4 regions of the Sporomusa termitida genome follow, and region 2 is predicted to be linked to each of the others. Evidence: riboswitches for the same ligand, from Rfam matches in the RefSeq annotation. Region 2 holds a riboswitch; each other region holds the start of a gene.
What was found. Region 2 has a riboswitch for molybdenum cofactor ahead of SPTER_RS09520 (hypothetical protein). Riboswitches for the same ligand answer to the same signal wherever they lie in the genome.
Positions count from the first base shown of each region.

Region 1: another riboswitch for molybdenum cofactor. It lies ahead of SPTER_RS15165 (sigma-54 interaction domain-containing protein); the one in region 2 lies ahead of SPTER_RS09520 (hypothetical protein).
Region 3: another riboswitch for molybdenum cofactor. It lies ahead of moaA (GTP 3',8-cyclase MoaA); the one in region 2 lies ahead of SPTER_RS09520 (hypothetical protein).
Region 4: another riboswitch for molybdenum cofactor. It lies ahead of SPTER_RS20395 (sigma-54-dependent Fis family transcriptional regulator); the one in region 2 lies ahead of SPTER_RS09520 (hypothetical protein).

Region 1 covers NZ_CP036259.1:3,213,741-3,218,605, forward strand. The annotation lists gene SPTER_RS15165 (sigma-54 interaction domain-containing protein) at 1-1,750, opposite strand, end outside; molybdenum cofactor riboswitch at 1,865-1,978, opposite strand; gene SPTER_RS15170 (hypothetical protein) at 2,083-2,328, opposite strand; gene SPTER_RS15175 (hypothetical protein) at 2,344-2,649, opposite strand; gene SPTER_RS15180 (hypothetical protein) at 2,669-2,920, opposite strand; gene SPTER_RS15185 (sulfurtransferase) at 3,110-4,111, opposite strand; gene SPTER_RS15190 (aquaporin) at 4,135-4,821, opposite strand; gene arsM (arsenosugar biosynthesis arsenite methyltransferase ArsM) at 4,841-4,865, opposite strand, start outside.
Region 2 covers NZ_CP036259.1:2,072,477-2,077,341, forward strand. The annotation lists gene SPTER_RS09515 (TOBE domain-containing protein) at 1-200, opposite strand, end outside; gene SPTER_RS09520 (hypothetical protein) at 556-2,229, opposite strand; molybdenum cofactor riboswitch at 2,343-2,464, opposite strand; gene SPTER_RS09525 (GTP-binding protein) at 2,832-3,518, shown strand; gene SPTER_RS09530 (ATP-binding cassette domain-containing protein) at 3,545-4,555, shown strand; gene SPTER_RS09535 (ABC transporter substrate-binding protein) at 4,583-4,865, shown strand, end outside.
Region 3 covers NZ_CP036259.1:3,190,968-3,195,832, forward strand. The annotation lists gene SPTER_RS15065 (molybdopterin-binding protein) at 4-1,026, opposite strand; gene SPTER_RS15070 (MOSC domain-containing protein) at 1,063-1,497, opposite strand; gene moaC (cyclic pyranopterin monophosphate synthase MoaC) at 1,580-2,098, opposite strand; gene moaA (GTP 3',8-cyclase MoaA) at 2,095-3,075, opposite strand; molybdenum cofactor riboswitch at 3,211-3,340, opposite strand; gene SPTER_RS15085 (flavin reductase family protein) at 3,360-3,953, opposite strand; gene SPTER_RS15090 (MBL fold metallo-hydrolase) at 4,005-4,793, opposite strand; gene SPTER_RS15095 (GNAT family N-acetyltransferase) at 4,832-4,865, opposite strand, start outside.
Region 4 covers NZ_CP036259.1:4,393,997-4,398,861, reverse strand. The annotation lists gene SPTER_RS20400 (CoA transferase) at 111-1,397, opposite strand; molybdenum cofactor riboswitch at 1,752-1,866, shown strand; gene SPTER_RS20395 (sigma-54-dependent Fis family transcriptional regulator) at 2,217-4,292, shown strand; gene SPTER_RS20390 (methyl-accepting chemotaxis protein) at 4,741-4,865, shown strand, end outside.

The sequences.
Region 1 (4,865 bases), 1.1 Mb from region 2:
GGAGTTTAATGTCGTTGCCGCGCTCCCGCAGCGGCGGGATATTAATTGTCAGTACCGATAAGCGGAAGTAAAGGTCCTCGCGAAACAGATTTTCTTTTACCATTTTATAAATATCTTTGTTGGTAGCCGCAATCAGCCTGAAATCAACTTTCTTGGAACGGCTGCCGCCAACCCGCATGATTTGCTTGTCTTCCAGCGTTCTCAGTAACACAGCCTGCACCTCCAGCGGCATGTCGCCAATCTCATCGAGAAAGAGGGTGCCGCCATGGGCCAGTTCAACCTTACCGGCTCTGCCGCTCCGTTCGGCACCGGTAAAACTGCCGCCTTCATACCCAAACAGTTCGCTTTCAATTAACTCCCGGGGCATAGCCGCACAGTTTACGGCCATAAACGGGCCTTGCGGGCAATACACATTATGGATGGCCTGGGCATACAGTTCCTTGCCTGTCCCGCTTTCCCCCACCACCAGAATGTTCTCCGGTGAACTGGCAAAGCGCCGCGCCAAAGCCATACTTTTTTTAAACTCCTTATTCTCACTGATAATATCTGCAAAGGTATAGGCAGACGTACTGCCGGCCCTGCTGTTTTGCTGAATGGCGACCTTTTCCGCCCCACTGATTTTTAACAGGGCGACCTCTAATTCCTGGGTATACTGGTTTAGCACCGGCCGGATACTGACATGATAGAAGCTTCTGTCGGCCCCCACGCACAGCCTTTCTTCCGTCGAAACACTCTCACCTTTTTTCACTAACGCCAGCAAAGAGGAATTGTTGCCAAGAAATTCATTGATATTGCGGTTATGTGCCTCTTCGGCTCTAAGCTTCAGAATCCGGGTACCGGCCGGATTGATATACAGGATCTGCCCGTCGGCGTCAATGGCGACAACGCCGTCGTCAATAAACGCCAGCATAGCCGTCAGTACATTATTCATAGTGGCAACCTTATCCTGGTTAATCTGCATCTGCCGGTTGAAGGCATCGGCCCTTTCATTGGCAACATATAAAGCAGCATTGGCCCTTTTCAGGTAGAGCTGGTTCTCAATGACCATAGCCATAGAAATAAGCAAACCCATGCTATGGGGCCCCAGCTTTTTAAGGGTTTCTTCTTCCGGCGTATTCAGCAGCGGCTGACTGACCAGCACCAGGGCGGCCTGAATCTCGCCTGCTTCATTTGTGATTGGCACCGCCGAGGCAATACTGTTTTGAAAGGCCACACAGTAATGCTCCGGCCCCAGCAGCTGCACAGGCCGTTTAAGACGGAAACACAGTTCATGGGCCGTAGTCCCTTCCGCATCCTCACTGGCAACAATACCTGTCCGGGAATCATATTCAGGCAGCGAGGTGAAGCTTTCCAGGCTGCCTTCATTCAGCAGGATAACGCCGTCTATGTCGAATAAGTAAAAGATGTAGCCACACTCGACGATAATTTTTTTAAATGTTTGGGCCAGATTCTTGGTTGCCTCAATCAGAGCATGATTTTTGTTTAAAATTTCAGATAATTTTTGCGGGCTTAAATTGGAATTGGTAACTACCGAATAAGGATTCACCCCCCACTTACGGGATCTGATCCACGAGGCGGCGACTTCCTGGTCCATGTACGGGTAATTCCGCGGATCTTCTGCTTCATTCTGCAGAAAATCCTGCTTACATCGCAGTATGGCCTGCCACCGTTCCCGTGAGAGTAGCCCCCTGTTAGCAATAAAGTACCCGGTCTGTAAGCCTGAGACATCATGAGTGTGCTTCATAACCATCAACTACAGCTCCCCCTTATTTTTTCTAACAGACAGATTTATAAAATACTGCAAATTGCTTGGACGGCACGCATGACCGCAGATTGAGAATTAATACACATATAAAAAAAGAAGCCTGGTTTTTCCAGACTTCCTTCGCACAATTGGGCAGGCACAAAAATTACTTTTCATACCTTTCGGTCATCACCTCCCCCAGGGGGATATGACAACTCGGAACTCTCTTGTAATTATGTATTATTCTAATACGTTCGCCATAAGTCCTGTTAAGAAAGTATGTAGTAGCTATATTTTTTGACAAAATTCGTCATTAGTACTGTATTAGCTCACAGTATTTAACAGGCGAACTGTCCTTTATTGATGGCAACAAGCTTCTGTTTGGCTGCTTCCGTCGTTTTCCCCAAAGGAACACTGGTTTTATCCACCATATTAAGCAGCACATATTCCCCTTTGTTCATTATAATCGTCTCGCTGCCGAATTCTGTATTTGTAAAAGACGGATATTCCACTTCCCACTCTCCTTTGGTATAGAATAAACCGCCGGCAAACAGGCTGCCGCCCCGCTGGAACGCTACAGCCAAAGCCGGTACAGCCGCCTATTCTGTGCCGTCTTCACCGCCGGCAGCCGGACCGGCCATGCCGGCGGGAGGCGTATGCCATTTACAGGTTTTTACCAGCCCGTCCTGCGATGGCTTTTTATGCTTGTTACAGGGATTCGCACACAGTTTCCCAATATATAGGCACATAACGGTTGGCCGTGCTTTCGGCGGCGGCAGGTCTGCGCCGCATTGCTTGCAGTTCTTGCGTTCGGGGAAATTATAGGTGCCACAGGCCGGGCAGGGGGCCGGTTTTTCCTTAGGCGGCTTACAGCCGCCGCAATAGGGATTACAGGACCAGCACATAACGGTCTAGCGTTTACCGCTAGCCGGCATCAAGCCGGCTCAGCGCAGTCAATAGTGTTGTTTTCAGATGCAGCACATGGGTGGACTCCGGGTATTCCACGCCGGCCTGCTGAAAAATCTCTCTTAGCTTTTTTTCTATATCCTGGTGGGATTGATAGTCTGCCAAATCCATGGCCAGATTGCCCATAAATGCCGTTAACGAAGTGGCTGTCTGGTCGCCTTGCTGGATCTTATTCCATACGGCCGTCGCCGCCTGTAATGTGAATGGCATGATAGTCCCTCCTGTTGGCTTTGTTGCTTTGAGTATTGCACCATTTACGCCCCCCGTCAAGATTCAAATCAGGACAGATTTTCACCTTTTGTCCCGTTTTGCTACGCCTGTACCCTGAACCCGGTCATCCGGCCGCTGGATTGCCTGATCGCAAGGTTTAACAGGCCGTAAGATCCTTTACGGGGAGACTCACAGGCCTGCCGCCTGTCTCAAATTAGGACTGCCGCCTTGTTCCTGCCCGGCAATCCGGCCGCTGTCTGCCGGCAATTCCCTGTTTCGACTCCACTCCGCCCAGGACCCTGCGTAATTTTGTACCTGTTTGTACCCGAGCAGCTCGCTTAGCACATAGGCGGTATGAGCGGCACGAACACCGGCCTGACAATAAATAATAACTCTTTTATCCGGCGTAACGCCCCTGGCTGCGAATAATTGCTTCAATTCGCCGGCAGTTTTAAGGGTTTGATCACCGTTTAGAGTATCGGCCCAGTACAGCCACACGGCCCCGGGGATCCGTCCCGGCCTGGCCGCCCCCGGGGCCTGAACGGCACCGGCGAACTCCGGCCATTCCCGGACATCGAGAATAACCGTGCCGGGATCAGGCTGCTCCACAGCCGCCAGTACCTCGGCCATTACCGCTAATTTGCCGGTTTCCGGTCCAATGATCTGAAAATGGCCGGCCGCGGCCGCCGCGGCCCTGTCGGTTATTCCGTACCCTGCCGTTTCCCAAGCACGCAAACCTCCGTCCAGCAGCTTTACCTTATAATGGCCGGCCATGTCCAGCAGCCACCATAAATGAGCACTATATGCCGGCCCGTGTTTATCGTTGCCGGCATATAGAACCAGGGTATCCTGATTTGTAATTCCCCGCTTGCCCAGCACCGCCGCCAGGTGGCCAAGCTCCGGAATCGTTCCCGGGGTACCGGCATAATCACTCACCCCCATATTTATGGCCCCGGGAATATGCCCGGCTTGGTATTGCTCCGGCGGCCTGACATCAATCACTTTAACCTTTTTATTCGCCAGCAGCACCTGCAGCACTGCCGGGTTAATAAGCGCCGCCCTGGCGGCATAACCCGCAGGGCCGTTATTGCTGCCGGCGGCTGCACCGCCGGCAATTGCCTGCCACCATAGAAACAGGGTTATGGCCGCCGCCATAACCCCACCGGTAAGAGATGCTTTTTGTCTTTCCATCTTATCCGCTCCTTTGCCTGTGGTTAGTTACTGCACTGCTTACGCAATTGCGGAACTTCCAGAAACTTATAAATGACGGCCGCGGAAACCGCGCCTAACACCGGTGACACAATATACAGCCAGAGGTGTGCCAGGTTGCCGGATATAACAGCCGGCGCAATGGAACGGGCCGGATTGAAAGAACCGCCGGAGACCGGTCCGGCCACCGCAGCGCCAATAAAAACAGTCAGGCCAATGGCCAGCCCGGCGAAGCTGCCCTCCGCCCGGGCATCGGTGGCAACACTGATAATGACAAACATCAGGAAAAAAGTAAAGATGAACTCAATGGCAAAAGACACGCCGATAAGGTGCTGACCCACCGGCAGCGAAGGAAACGTACCGCCCAGATCATACAAATTGCCAAACAGCAGCCGCAGCACGGTACTCGCGCTTAATGCGCCCAATAACTGGCTAATGATGTAAGGCGCAACCTGGCCGGGGCTGAATTTACCCACAGCGAAAAAGGAAAGTGTGACCGCCGGGTTAAAATGGGCACCTGAAATATGCCCGCAGGCATAAATCAGAACAACAATGACAAAGCCAAACGCCAGCGCGATGCCAATATGGCCCAGTGCATTCTGGGCGAGGTGATTGACAATGATCGCGCCTGTGCCGACAAACAACAGGAAGAACGTACCAATAAACTCAGCAATATATTTTTTCATTTCCATATTTGTCCCGCCTTTCCGGCTAGCAGCAGCCGCCGCCCCCATAA
Region 2 (4,865 bases):
TTAAGCACCATCATCTCGGTGGCTTTAACCAATGCTGTAACCTTGTCCCCCGGAGCCAGCTTTAAATCCTCCACCGAGTCTACCGTAATTGCTGCTACCAGTTCACTGCCTTTACAATCCATGACAACTTTGGCCATAACGGCACCCTTTACCACTTCTTTTACGGTTGCTTCCAGTTTGTTTCTGCCACTGATTTTCATAGCTCTGTCACTCCTTTATTTGGTAATTTGCTTAGTTACAATATAGCATATTATATAATAAAAATCAATAAATACTGATATATTTCGTCAAATTCATCCGAAATATAAATATATCTAGCTATACTGCAATATATCTCTTGAATACGATGAATATCTAACAATATGATAACAATAAGTTGAGTTTGGTTAGTTTATGTTGTCGGGTATAATGCTTTATACAGGTCAAGGCGCTGATCAAGGCGGGGATCAGACTTGGCATTTAAACATAACCTAACCCTAAACAACTGCGGTTGATTATAGCAGGCATAATAAAAAAACTACCCAATCAGGTAGTTTCTTTATTATGCCCTTAAATTTATAATTCAACCGCACAGCCGATCGCGCTGTATTCAAGGGTATTGCTGTCAGGGGCAGGAGGGCCGGCGGCATTTGCCATTTGCCGGATTGTCAGGGGAATATTTGTTTTAGACAGGAATACCAATTGTTTTTCATGCTGGCGGACCAGCTTGATCATCTTATAGAAGCAACCGTGACTAAATTTACAGCGCACATTGGCAAAAACAATATCGGCATGAAGAAGCAGGGCTTCATCAAAACCGGCGGCATCGCCGGCCAGATAGGTAAAATGAGGCAGCTTGGCTTTCAATTTTGCCTGCCAGCTATCGGCACCGCCGATAACCAGTGCCTGCACAGTGGCCAGCAGTTTTATAGCAGACTCTGAGTCAGGGAGCTGCTCGGATATTGCTGTAAGGTTGCCGGCTGGCATTGCCCTGACATTGCTGACTTGGCCGTTAAGTACATTCTGTTGAGGCTGACAGCTGGTTTGCGGCAGCTTTTTCTCCGTGAACATTGAATTAAGGACAAATTCTTGCTTGACAGCCAGGTCGTTAATTTCTTCTTCTTTGGCTGCCAATAATTTGTTTTTGGCTGTTAAATCTGTTTTTAGCCGCCGGATTTCCAGTTCGTAATCACTTAGCTGTTTTTTTAGATTATCCACTTCCGGGTACAGATAAGCAGCATTATGTTCAAAATAATACTTTTTAGCTTTTTTATACTCTCTTACAAAGTCAAGCAGATTTAAACCCAACATGACGAATTCAGCACAATCTAATTCCATTTCTTCTTTCGTTTTCTTTACCTGACCGGCGCGGAAGGTTTCGGCAGCCATTTTTACAATATACAGGCGGCAGAGGAGTTCAACGTCCCGCTCCTTGATCTGGGCAATCAAGGTCGGCGAAAGCAGCGAAATACCCTCTTCGGCCGAGAGATAAGCATTACAGTGGGCAAACCCTTCCAGGAGGCGGTCATCCTGCCAGGGGTCGAGATAATTTTGAAATATCTTTTGATAAATGACATTTTTTAGATAGCGGGCCATTTTTTTGACTGCTGATTTATTTAACCTGCTTTTTAATAAACTGATTTCCCGGGTATTGTCTAAGGCACTGCTGATTGTTTGAATGACTGAAAGAAGTTCCGGATCTGATACAATGACCGGCCGGCCCACAGCGCAGGCCATAAACAGCGAAAACTTCAAAGTGGCTTGCAGCGGCAGGTCAATGGAAGGGTATAAGGTGATAAAAGACCGGATGTAGCGGGTGGCTGCCCCTGTCAGCAGATTGTGCTTATAGCTGTCCTTTACCGGTTTGGAGTAATAGTGGGGTTTAATCACCTTGGCTAAATCAAAGGTTTCACAATCCCTGATGTGGCAATACAATACATGCCAGCGTTTGGTCATAATGGTGATCGCTTTTTTAAATAAGGGCGAGTTTTGGCCCGCTTCTATTGCGGCAAGCATGATCCCCAAATATTTGGCAGCATAAATCTGCCGGTCGATGCCGCCGGTCGTAAATAAGGCATGATTAGCATAAGAGGAGCGGGCGGCGGCGCTTTGAAAGCCGGTCTTATCTGTTTCATAGAGCAGATCGATTTCCTTATAAACCGAAGCCGTATCGGCAGCAAGTTGAATGAAAAGCGGGAGTGTATCCACTGCGATGTCGTCAATTATTAACGTAAAAGCTGAAGTTCCCATATATGCCTCACCCTACCTTTTGCATAGAATAATTTCCAATCTTCCCTGGAGAAGGCCTGGCAATTATTTTTGGCGGGGTTTGTTTTAACACAAAATAGACGCAGAGATTGCGCCGCCTCAAAAAAATGCATCCTTTCCAAAGAAACGGGAAGCATAGCAGTTTCCCGCTATACCGGTCGGCCGAGCGCCATGCCATAAAAGGGTTAGGCAATTCGGCTAAGGAGCAATGTATTATTTACATTTTTGTGATTGCTATTAGAGGATTAAGAAACTGGATTTAACAATACGGCCACTGGTGGCAGGTCTAACAGAATTGATTTACCCGCAGAATTGAGTTATTATAAAACATAAACTGATTTTCAGAACCCCATAAACAAAAATGAATATAAACAAACATAAACAAGGTTAATATAAATATATAGTTTGTTTATGTTGGGAATAGTATTATTATATTGCAAAAAAAAAAATAATGCAAATACTGATTATTTACATATTGACTTAATTGTAGTTATTTTTGCGAGTTTGTGTTAAATTTGAGTTATAAAACATTTGCCGGAGCAGAGATGCGGCAGTTATATTATTGATAGGAGATTGGGAATATTATGCAGCTAATCACAGTGGCCGGGCCGCCTTCGGCCGGCAAAACATCAGTAATTCTTAACATTATTAAAGCCTTACAGGGGGACGGTGTAAAAACCGGCGTGATCAAATTTGACTGTCTCTCAACCCAGGATCAGAAACTATATGAAAAAAACAATGTCCTTGTCAAGACCGGACTATCGGGCAACTTATGCCCTGATCATTTTTTTGTGACAAATATCCAGGACTGTCTGGAGTGGGGGATCAAACAGAACCTGGATCTTTTAATTACTGAAAGTGCCGGTCTGTGCAATCGCTGCTCGCCCCATATTCGCGGCGTAATGGCTGTGTGTATTATCGATAATCTTAGCGGTGTAAATACACCCCGCAAAATTGGTCCGATGCTGAAACTGGCTGATATTATCGTAATCACCAAAGGGGATATTGTTTCGCAGGCGGAACGGGAGGTATTTGCCTTTCGCGTCAAGCAGGCCAATCCCGGGGCGGTCATTGTTTATGTTAATGGCATTACCGGCCAGGGCGCTCAGGAAGTGAGCCGTTTATTTAAAACGGCAGCTCCGTGGGATTCGTTAGGTGGCTGCAGTCTGCGTTTTTCTATGCCTGCTGCCGTTTGCTCCTACTGTTTGGGACAAACGCGAGTGGGTGTGGATTTTCAAATGGGCAATGTGCGCAAGATGGATTTGCTATAAAACAATGCTCAGAAAGGCGGATGGTTATGTGGGAAGTATTAGCGGCGTTGTCTTTGCGGCAGTTATTTATTGATTATCCCCATGCGCTTGATTTTTTTTCGTCTTTGCCGGCGGGCAACCGGAATGACGGTCAGACGGTGCAGCTGTACTTTGAGACCCTTACTGAAGACCAGCTGCAGGATTTGGGATTAGGCTATGAGGAACTTAAAACGCAGTTTAGTGCCTTTATGGTCCAAATGGAAAAATTAAAAGTAAAAGCAAAAACGATCACAACGGTAACCATTTGCGGCGGCATTGATAAAAACGGCAACCCGGAAAACATTGACTTAACGATCCGGGCTGGTGAAATTATCTGTATCGTTGGTCCAACCGGTTCGGGAAAAAGCAGGCTGCTGGCTGATATAGAATGGGTTGCCCAAGGGGATACGCCGACCAAACGCCAGATTCTGGTCAATGGGCAAGTTCCGGACATGACCAGGAGATTTGCCGTTGAACATAAGCTGGTGGCGCAATTATCACAAAATATGAATTTCATTATGGATCTGACAGTCCGTGAGTTTGTCGGGATGCATGCCGAGAGCAGAATGGTTGAACAAGACCGGGACATTATCCAGCATATTGTGGATAAGGCTAACGGACTGGCCGGTGAACCCTTTCAGCCGGACACACCTGTTACTGCGCTGAGCGGCGGCCAATCGCGGGCGCTTATGATTGCTGATACGGCATACTTAAGTTCGTCGCCGATTATCCTGATTGATGAAATTGAGAATGCCGGGATTGACCGTAAGCAAGCCTTGCAGCTGCTTGTTGACAAGGAAAAGATTGTGCTTATGGCTACCCATGACCCGATCCTGGCGCTCATGGGCGATAAACGGCTTGTTATAAAAAACGGGGGCATAAATCAGATTATTGAAACAACGCCGGCAGAACGAAAGAACCTGATCCGGCTTGAACAAATCGACCGTCAGCTGGCAGGCATTAGAGAATTATTGCGCCAGGGTGAGTTGATTAATGACATTCCGGCTGCGATTAAATAATTACACCATAAGTGAGGGGGGATCTGTTTGGAACTTAGCGATTTGACCATTGGCCAGTTGATTGAAAACTATCCGGCAACCCGGGCTGTGTTTATTCATAATGGTTTTCCGCAGTTGGCCGATGATGGCGTATTGCAGCAACTGGGGCCTGTCCTCAAATTAAAGACAGCGTTAAAAACCAAAGAAATCAACATGGAAGCCTTTAGTAAACTGTTGGAAGAACATATTGCCGATGCCGGTTTATACCGCCGCCTGGAAACAGGGGCGGCGAATGCCGGCAAACTCAATATGGTTTCGCTGCTGCCTTGCC
Region 3 (4,865 bases), 1.1 Mb from region 2:
CATCTATGCACCAGTCCCAAAGGAACAGGCCGGATACTGGCAAACCTCACATTCCAGACATAATCCTCCCAGCCCCAGCTTTACGATCATGGGTCTGGTAAGCTGCCGGCCGGTCAGGACTAAGGGCAGCAGCAAATCAAAAACAGTCGTTTTATGATACATGACACAGCCCGGCAGTCCCAGAACAGGGACCTGCCCCAAATACGCCACCATCAGCATTGACCCCGGCAATACAGGCGCGCCATAGGTGACAATTTCCGCACCGGCCTTCCTGATCCCGCTGGGGCTGACATCATCCGGGTCAACCGACATGCCGCCGGTTGTCAGGATCAAATCAGCCCCGTCAGCGATTAAGGCCCTCACGGCCTGGGCGATTTGGTCCCGGTCATCAGGCACAAGGATATGCTGCATTACTTCACAGCCGTAGCCTTCCACCTTGGCTTTTACGACCGGTCCGAACTTATCCTGAATACGCCCATGATAAACCTCGCTGCCGGTCGTAATAATACCGACCTTACAGGCGCGATATGGGGAAACGGCCGTGACCGCGGCGGCTTGTCCAATCGCTTCCACTGTTTTGATTTTCGCTTCCTCAATCAGCAAAGGAATAACCCGGACACCGGCAACGATATCCCCTTTTTTTACCGGTCTGTGGTTGTTCCGGGTTGCGGCAACAATCTCCTCAATCATATTGATGCTTGTTAAAAACTCTTCATTTACCGTGAACAGGCCGTCATACTCGGCTACAAGACTGACTTTACCCTCCCGGGGCTCAGTCAGAGCAAGCCCGACCCCTTGTATTGCCCGGGCAATACGCAGGCCGGCGTCATTTTCATGCAAGAATCCTTCCTTAACCTCCCATACATATAAATGCTCCTTCCCCAGCTGCAAAAGCCTGGGTATATCCTGTTCGGTAATGATGTGGCCTTTTTTAAACGCCTGGCCCTTGAATTCACCAGGCACTATTTGGGTAATGTCATGGCAGAGCACGTTGCCGATGGCTTCTTCCACTCTGACTATCTGCATATCTCCAACCCTCTCTGTTGTTGCTTAACACCGTATTTAGTCGAGCCTCACTATTTCATCCCCCGGTTTTATCCAGCCCGGGGTAATTACCCTGGCAAAAATCCCTTCCCGGGGCATGACACAATCGCCTGTTTTTTCCCGGATGGCACAACCCTTATGGCACTCTTTACCAATTTGTGTCACCTCCAGCACGGTTTCGCCTACCCTGAGCCGGCTGCCGACCGGGAGCGTAAATAAAACGATGCCGGCGGTGGTAATGTTTTCGGCAAAGCTGCCTGTGGCCAGATTGTCAAGGCCCAGTCTTCTGATTTTATCAATACTTTCATTGCCAAGCAGGCTTACCTGCCGGTGCCAGTCGCCGGCGTGGGCATCGCCCTGCAGCCCCCAGTTCAGCGCAAAGTAGCCTTTCGCCACCGCTTGCTTGGGCTGGCCTTTTTCCTTACTGCTATTTATTGCCAGTACTTTCGTCATTCCCGGGACCTCCCCGGCGATGCTTGTACCGGCCGGCCGCTTTCATCATGCCGCTTACCGCGGGCGCCTTTATCACTCATAATCAGAATTGCTGTTTTATACATGGTATCCCCTCTCCCAACTGTTCCCGTTTGACATGGCCGCTCTTCCCGCCGCTTTTTTCCAATAGCCGGATATCGCTGATTTCCATCCAGCGGTCAATCGCCTTGGTCATATCATACACCGTCATGGCCGCAATCGAGGCGCCGCTGATAGCCTCCATCTCCACGCCGGTCTTCCCGGTTGTTTTTACCTGGCAGCAAATGGTGATGCTGGCGTCCGGTTCATTGATGGCAAAGCTGATATCTACCGACGTGAGCATCAAAGGATGGCACATGGGAATAAAACCGGCAGTCTGCTTGGCCCCCATGATGCCGGCAACCTGGGCAACCGCCAGAACATCCCCTTTTTTGATGCCGCCGTTTCGGATCGTCTGCAGGGTAGCAGGCTGCATGCGGACAACCGCCTGGGCGGTGGCGATGCGTACAGTATCTGTTTTTTCACTGACATCCACCATCCGGGCATAACCAGCCGTATTAAAATGGGTAAAATCCATCATCATCCCCCTATTTGATACATCTTGCGTTTATTATCGGCGCCCCAGCCTTCAGACATATGATGACAGCGCGGCTTTTCCCTGATTGCTTTGCTGAACAGGTGGGCAAGTTTCTCATCACTGGCCCCGTTTTGCAGAGCCATTTTCAAATTAATTTCCTGTTTGCCGAACAGGCAGCCCCGCAGCTTGCCATCGGCAGTCAGGCGCAGCCGGTTGCATTCGGAACAAAAATGATCGCTCATCGCGCTGATAAAGCCAATACTGCCAAGGCCGCCGTTTATCTGGTAACATTTGGCAGGCCCATTCCCCTGTACGGCCGGGCCGCTGTATAAATCATACTGCTGGGCAATAATTGCTTTGATCTCACTAACACTTACCATCCGGTCCGTCTGATAAAAGGGCAGGTCCCCGACCGGCATAAACTCGATAAACCGCACATGGAGCGGCATTTCTTTGGCCAGCCTGACAAAAGCAAGGATTTCATGGTCATTGATCCCTTTCATAACCACGGTGTTTATTTTTACCGGGGCCAGCCCCAGCGCCAGCGCCTTGGCAATAGCCCCGGTCACATCAATCAAATTCCCCCGGCTGGTAATATAGTGGAAACAGTCCGGCTCAAGACTGTCCAGACTGAAATTCACCCTGGTTAGCCCGGCAGCTTTAAGCTCTGCGGCCAGGTCCGCAAATAGTACCCCGTTTGTTGTCAGCGCGATCTCGGTAATTTGCGGAATCGCCGCGATTTGCGCAACAAGGTCTGTGATATTTCTACGAACCAGCGGCTCGCCGCCGGTTAACCTTACCTTGCGAATTCCCACCCGGGCCGCCACCCGGACCAGCCGGACAATCTCCTCCAGGGCCAGTATCTGCGTATGCCCAAGACTTTCTATTCCCTCAGCCGGCATGCAGTACTTACAGCGTAAATTGCACCTGTCCGTGACCGAAACGCGCAAATAGTCGACCTCTCTGGCATAACTGTCAAGCATATAGACTCACTTCCTTCCTGGTAAAATGAATATTGCGCTGCTGCGTATGCTTCAAGCCGCCCGGCGCGTAACAGCTTGCTAAAGTTATTACCAAACAAAAACTTCTGTGCCGCAAGCGCACAGAAGTTTTATCTCAAACTCATGAAACGCCTCCTTTCCCAAATGGGAGGTAGTGGAATTTCTTCCACTGCCCCGTGAACCGCCAGGTCCAGACTGACAGACCATAGATATCTTTAGGTCATGCAGCTCGGAGTGTCAATTGTTATGGAATTTACAGGCCAGTCTTATACATTCTTCCCTTCTTCTTGATCCACAAGCTGTAAGCCAATGTGATAGGTCTGTCCCAAGCACTCACCCAGTGCATAATACTTTCGGTCGGCGGCACTGCTAATAAGCGGGCTAACACTCGCCATCGCCGGATTTTCATTATCACGGAGCACAGCCGCATCGGCTTTGGCATCCAGGATCTGCCCAATAAACTGGGTATGGCCGCCAAGCGCAACCGTATGCAGCAGCTTACACTCCAACACCAGCAAAAATTCCCCGATATAAGGCGCATCGACCAGTTCACTCCTGACAGGAGTGAGACCGGCAACGGCAAACTTATCGGTGTATTTGCCGGAGGCAATACCGGCATAATCGGCCGCAGCCAGATGGTGCCTGGAGGGGACATTCACCGTAAAGGCCTTGCGTTTGGTAATATTGCTATGGGTTAACCGTGACTGCTGCACAGCTATGGCAATACACGGCGGGACTGAACAGCATATTCCGCCCCAGGCAACGGTCATAATATTGGGCCGGCCATGATCGCCGTACGTTCCCACGATCCATACCGGCGAAGGCATGGCCACCACTTTTGCTCCCAGCGACTTTTTCATTGTTTCTCCCGCTTCCTTGTGGTATTGCCGCCATAAGCTTTTCAGCTGCGGCTACAGCGTAATATGCATACCGTCATAAGCCACCACCACATTACCATAGGGCGCCACCTCTGCCTGCAGCTCCCTGGCGGTCACCGGCCGGCTGTAGTGGATGGCCAGATGAGTGGGCACCGTCTGCCTGGCGTTGACCTGCCGGCCAAGAGCAATGGCTTGTTCCAGGGACATGTGCACATCAGGGTACCAGTTGTCACCATGGAAGGTTGCATCACAGATCAGCCAGTCCACACCGGTCACCTGTTGTGCGCTTAGGGCCGGCAGTCCGGCTGTATCGGGGAAATAAGCCAGCCTGGCAGCCCCGGCGGCCAGCAAAAAGCCGGCCGTTTCGATGCCGTGATTGGCCGGCAGCGGCGTTAGGCCCACTGCGCCGAAAAGGTATTGCCGGCCAAATGCCCAGGACCTGACGGCAAAAACATCCGCCAGATTGGGGAAGGCTGCCGCAAACTGCTTCCCGGCACTAGGCGGCAAAAACAGGGGCACCGGTTCCCGCCTTGCCAGTTTTACGTAGTACTCCAGCTCGCCCAGGCCGCCAAAATGATCATAATGCCAGTGGGTCAGAAAAACATAATCAATCCGGTCAATACCTTCCCTGAGCAGCTGCCGCCTTACATCCGGCGAGGTGTCAATAAGGATCTTGCTGTCGCCGGTGTCCAGCAGCGCACTGCTGCGGGTCCGCGCCAGCTCCGGCTTTCGTCTGGCTTCCTGACAGCCGGCGCAGTTGCAAAAGAACGACGGTAAGCCTGGCCCGGCTCCGGTCCCCAGTAAAATAAAACTTCCTTCCATTTCCGCTTCGCTCCTAATTGTAATATTGCAGGTTTGCTTCAGGAGCGCGCAAACAGCATGGCCACAGGCCGG
Region 4 (4,865 bases), 2.3 Mb from region 2:
TTGTCTACTGCAGTATAATATAGAATAAAGAAACGGGGTTGGAGCGACTATGCCGCTGCCAACCCTTCATTGCTGTACGCTGCTATTAGCTGTTTTTTAAAAACAATGCTTTAATCAATTACCCCCTTGCCTTTTAAGGCTTCAATTTCGTTTTCGTTGTAGCCAAGAAGTTCGGTAAGTACCCTGCTAGTATCCTGGCCCAGGGCCGGGGCGCCACGCCATACCTGCCCCGGGGTTTCTGAGAGCTTGGGTATAATACCAAAGGCTTCAACGTCCTTGTTTAGCGTCTGATCGGTGTATTTTACCCAGTCACCTCTCAGGTGCCAGTGGGGTTCATTGTAAACTTCCTCAGCGGTTTTAATATGTGCTGCTGAGATCTTGTTGTCAATGCAGATGTTTATTGCTTCCTGGGCCGTATGTTCCTTGAAGAATTTTTTGAAAATACCATCCAATTCACGGCCCAACGGACTGGCAACTGCTTCAGGTGAGCTGCTGCATTCTTCGTAGGAGTATTTCTCCGAGTCGATGCCAAAGCCTTTTAATACGTTATTGTAAGCTGTTTTGCCATAGGAACCAAGATTAATATAGCCTCCGTCTCCACATTCAAAAACACCGGCCGGCTGGAAAGCGGTTTGCATAATCCCCTGTCTGTGTTTGAGGGTTTGGCTAGTGGTCCAGAGTACAAAGTTGTCATCCATCAGCCTCATCCAGCTTTCAGTCAAGCTAGCATCGATGCTTTGGCCCTTGCCGGTTTTTTGCGCATTCATATAAGCCATCAGGATGCCATTGACTGCGATTAAACCTGTCAGGTAGTCGCCTATATACTGCTGCGCATAGTAGGGCTCACGGTCAGGATAACCCTGCAGCAAAGCCCACCCGGATTCAGATTGCCCCAAGGGGTCATAGCCGGGTCGGTTTATTTGTCTTTGATCACCGCCAAAGCCAGAAGTCCCGTAACCGCTAATGTGGCAGATAACTAATTTGGGGTTGACCTCCATTAGCATTTCGTCGGAGATACCCAGCTTGTCAATCCAAACCATATTTTCAATCCAAACATCAGAATTCTTAATCAGGGACAAAAAGATTTCTCTGGATTCCGGTATATTCAGGTTGGTCTCCAGTGCGAAACTTAGTTTGTTTCTGGAGTTTTGCACCCAGCCGCCACCGATATGCTTGTTTCCTTCCGCAATCTGCGGTCGCTGATGGCGGGCAGGATCGCCGCCTACTTTGGGCCGTTCAAGCGCAATTACCTCGGCGCCAAAGTCACTCATCATCGTAGCACAGAAGGGAGCCGCCACAACCGTTCCATTGAGCAATACCCTTATTCCCGCAAGTGGTCCAAAAGCAGGGGCGAACAATGGCGCTGGCTTGTGCTCAAGCTTTTCCCAACGATTCATTTTCATCATGTCCTCTCTATTTTATTTTTTCCTCAAAACAAAACCACGCTTCACTGACATGAACCACCCCTTATCTAGTTAATTTTTATTGATAATAACCGGGAATACACCTAAGCCAAATAGCAATGCGAACCGTGCGGCTTACTATATAATTTGATGCAAGTATTGTGCCATAGGTCAAACCCCAAAAATATGCGCCTTATTTAGCTAGGCTGGGACATAATTTCTTAATTGTGACATACCCGTGTCCCAAATTGATTAATAATATCTTGACAATAGCCTGACTTGGCCCGTAGAATAGAATTATCAAACAAAGCAGTATTTTATCCCATAATGAAAAATAGAACATTATAGATGAAGAGCGAGTTCCGAGTCATCATTTCCAGTTCAGGGGGAAGTGATGACCGTAAGGGTGTGAGAAGTAATTTTCATGCCTGCCTTTGAGCAAAGGAAGTCCTTCCGGGGGACTTCCTTTGCTTTTTTGCATCTCGATTCTGCAAGCCATACATGCACAAGCCGGCCTGCTTGGAGTTGTGTTGTGTCGTTTAGAGACATACGGTTTATTACCAAGAATACCGGTTGGAAGCAACACAAAGGGCGGACGGCTTAACCTGGCAGTTGCGGACCGGAGGAACTGCCAGGTTATTTTTCAAGTACTCCCTGTTGAAAGGAAGCTGAATTTGGCAAAGCTGATTTTTTATTTGCAGCCACTCCAGCGATAAAATAGAAAGAAAACTGAAATAAATACGACAATTTTGCCAATGGATAGGGGGATAAGGAAACCAGGAGAAAAGTACAGGTAAGAAAGGGAGCGTCATTATGCAACCTCTGGAATATTTAATCAGCCCCATTATACAAAATTTAAATAATATCAATGCTCAACGCATTAATGCCGAGAATAATATTCTTATAGAGAATATTAAGCAGCAGAAAATGGATTTGCTCCAAAAAAAAATTACGCCAGCTCAAGTTAGCCTGGTTCGGCCGGAAATAGTAGAGTCATGGATAAGATCAAGTGAAAATGGTCTTGACCCTTTAGTTTATAGTAATCCGCCCCTTATGGATGCAGTTTCTTTCGAAAACCGAATTAAAGAAAAAAACTTTTTGATTCAAGCCGCAAGCCCCTATATCTCCCAATTGGAAAATATGCTGTCCCTTATTGAGTCCTATATTTTCCTAAGCGATGAAAATGGCCTTATTCTTCGTGTTGTTCACGCTTTGGGGAAAAATAAGTTCCGCATTAGTCCGGGTACAATTTGGACAGCGGAAACTATCGGAACCTGTGCGCATGATCTGTGTATACATTTTAGGACTCCCATTCAGCTTTGCGGACCCGAACATTTCTGCCGAATATTTAATAATATTTCTGCCTCATCTGCGCCTATTTTTGACGCGAACAGCAATCTGGAAGGAACGCTGACTATATGCAGCCCGCGCTTTGACCGTCAAAATCCATATTCACTGGGCCTTGCTGTTATTATGGCGGAAACAATACAGAAGGAGTTTCAGCTTTCAGTAAATAAGGAATTGTTTCATATTGCGCTTACAGGCACAGAAGATGCTATGATTATGCTTAACGAGTGCGGGGTGATTACAAAAGCTAACGAAGCTGCCGATGCAATATTCAAGCATCTTCCCCAAGAACTTGTAGGTTCACAGATTAGCGACATTATTGAAAACAAGCCTTTTGTCCAGTCTATTTTCGAGACCGAAAAACCCAGTATAAATACTAATATTAGTATTAAAAAAACAAAGCAAAAATTATTTTCGGGCCTGATCCAGCCAATAAAGAATTATAATAATAATAATATAGGTTACTTAATAACGCTTAAACCAGTTAACCAAACACTTAAAGGGTATTCAGGCAATGGTTTTACAACGAGATTTACGTTTGAAAACATAGTAGGCACTTCTCCCCAATCCTTAAAATTAAAAAGTTTGGCAAAAAGATTTGCCCGCTACAATTTTAATGTACTTATACAAGGGGAAAGCGGAACAGGCAAAGAGGTCTTTGCCCAGGCAATCCATAATGAGAGCAGGCCGGATGGCCCCTTTATAGCCGTAAACTGTGCGGCAATTCCCAAAAATCTAATCGAAAGCGAATTATTTGGTTATGAGCCAGGGGCATTTACCGGCGCCGAACGCATCGGCAAACCCGGGAAAATTGAACAAGCCAGCGGCGGTACGCTCTTTCTTGATGAAATTGGCGATATGCCTGTAGCGCTTCAGGCCGTCCTGCTTAGGGTATTGGAAGATAAAATGATTATGCGCTTGGGCGGTACCCGCTACATTCCTGTTGATTTCCGCTTGGTTGCCGCTTCGAATAAAAATCTGTTAGAACTAGTTAAGAAAGAATTATTCCGGGAGGATTTATACTACCGTATATCCGTATTTAAGCTCAATATACCACCATTAAGGGAACGAGGCTCAGACGTTGTTCAACTGATGGATCACTTTATTACTACTTACTCTAATGCGGAGTCTATCGATAAACCTATTTTAAGCAACGCGGCGAAATATATATTATTGCAGTATAACTGGCCCGGGAACATTCGCCAGTTAAGTAACGCAATCTCCTATGCGGTGTGCATGAACACTGACGGTATTATCTATCCTGAACATCTTCCGGATGAAATAGTAAACGCTTCTCCCACTCCTGTCCTGCCGGCAAAAGAGGTAATCGAAACAACGGTAGAGGAAATAGAATCAATAACCGGTAATGAGGCGCTGACAGTTAATCTTTCCGTCAAAGAAATGGAAAAAGAGGTCATTAAAAAAGCTCTCGATAATTCCAATAACCATGTTCGCTATGCAGCGAAAATATTAGGTCTTAGTAAGTCCACTCTTTATAGGAAAATAAAGCAATACGGATTGCAGCCCAATGATGAATTATAATTACAGTCTGTGGTTCAAATTACAGGCCGCTTAGTATAATCATTACTAGAAAAAACCTCAGAGGACGAACCTCTGAGGTTTTTTCCAGTGCGCCCACTATGGTAGCAAGTGCTTGCCGGTGAAAGTCCGATACGGGGTTGATGGGCTGCGCTGCCTAATCAAATTGAGACAAGCTATGCCATAATTGAAGAATTATGTCCCGGCGAAGAATAAAGTAAACCTATTATGGGGGTTGGGATCATGGCACAATAATTGCAACTTGAATTATGCGAAAAGCCGAATATCGGCGCGGTGGAAGGGAGGATTTGACTAAGACAGCGCTTTAGAAAAGGTTCTTTTTATCCAGTTGGAAGTATAACTTGTTCGCATGGATAGTACAACTAAAGCGTCTGACAGTCCGGGGATGAGGCATAAAACAAGGCTTTTCCATAATTAACAGGAGGTTAAGATGAAAAGTATTCAAACGAAACTAACGGTTACTATTCTCGTTATTTTTCTGGCAGCAATGAGTGTTTTGAGTGGCTGCAACTACTGGCGAGCGCGTACAATTATTACCGGAGAAATTACAGAAAA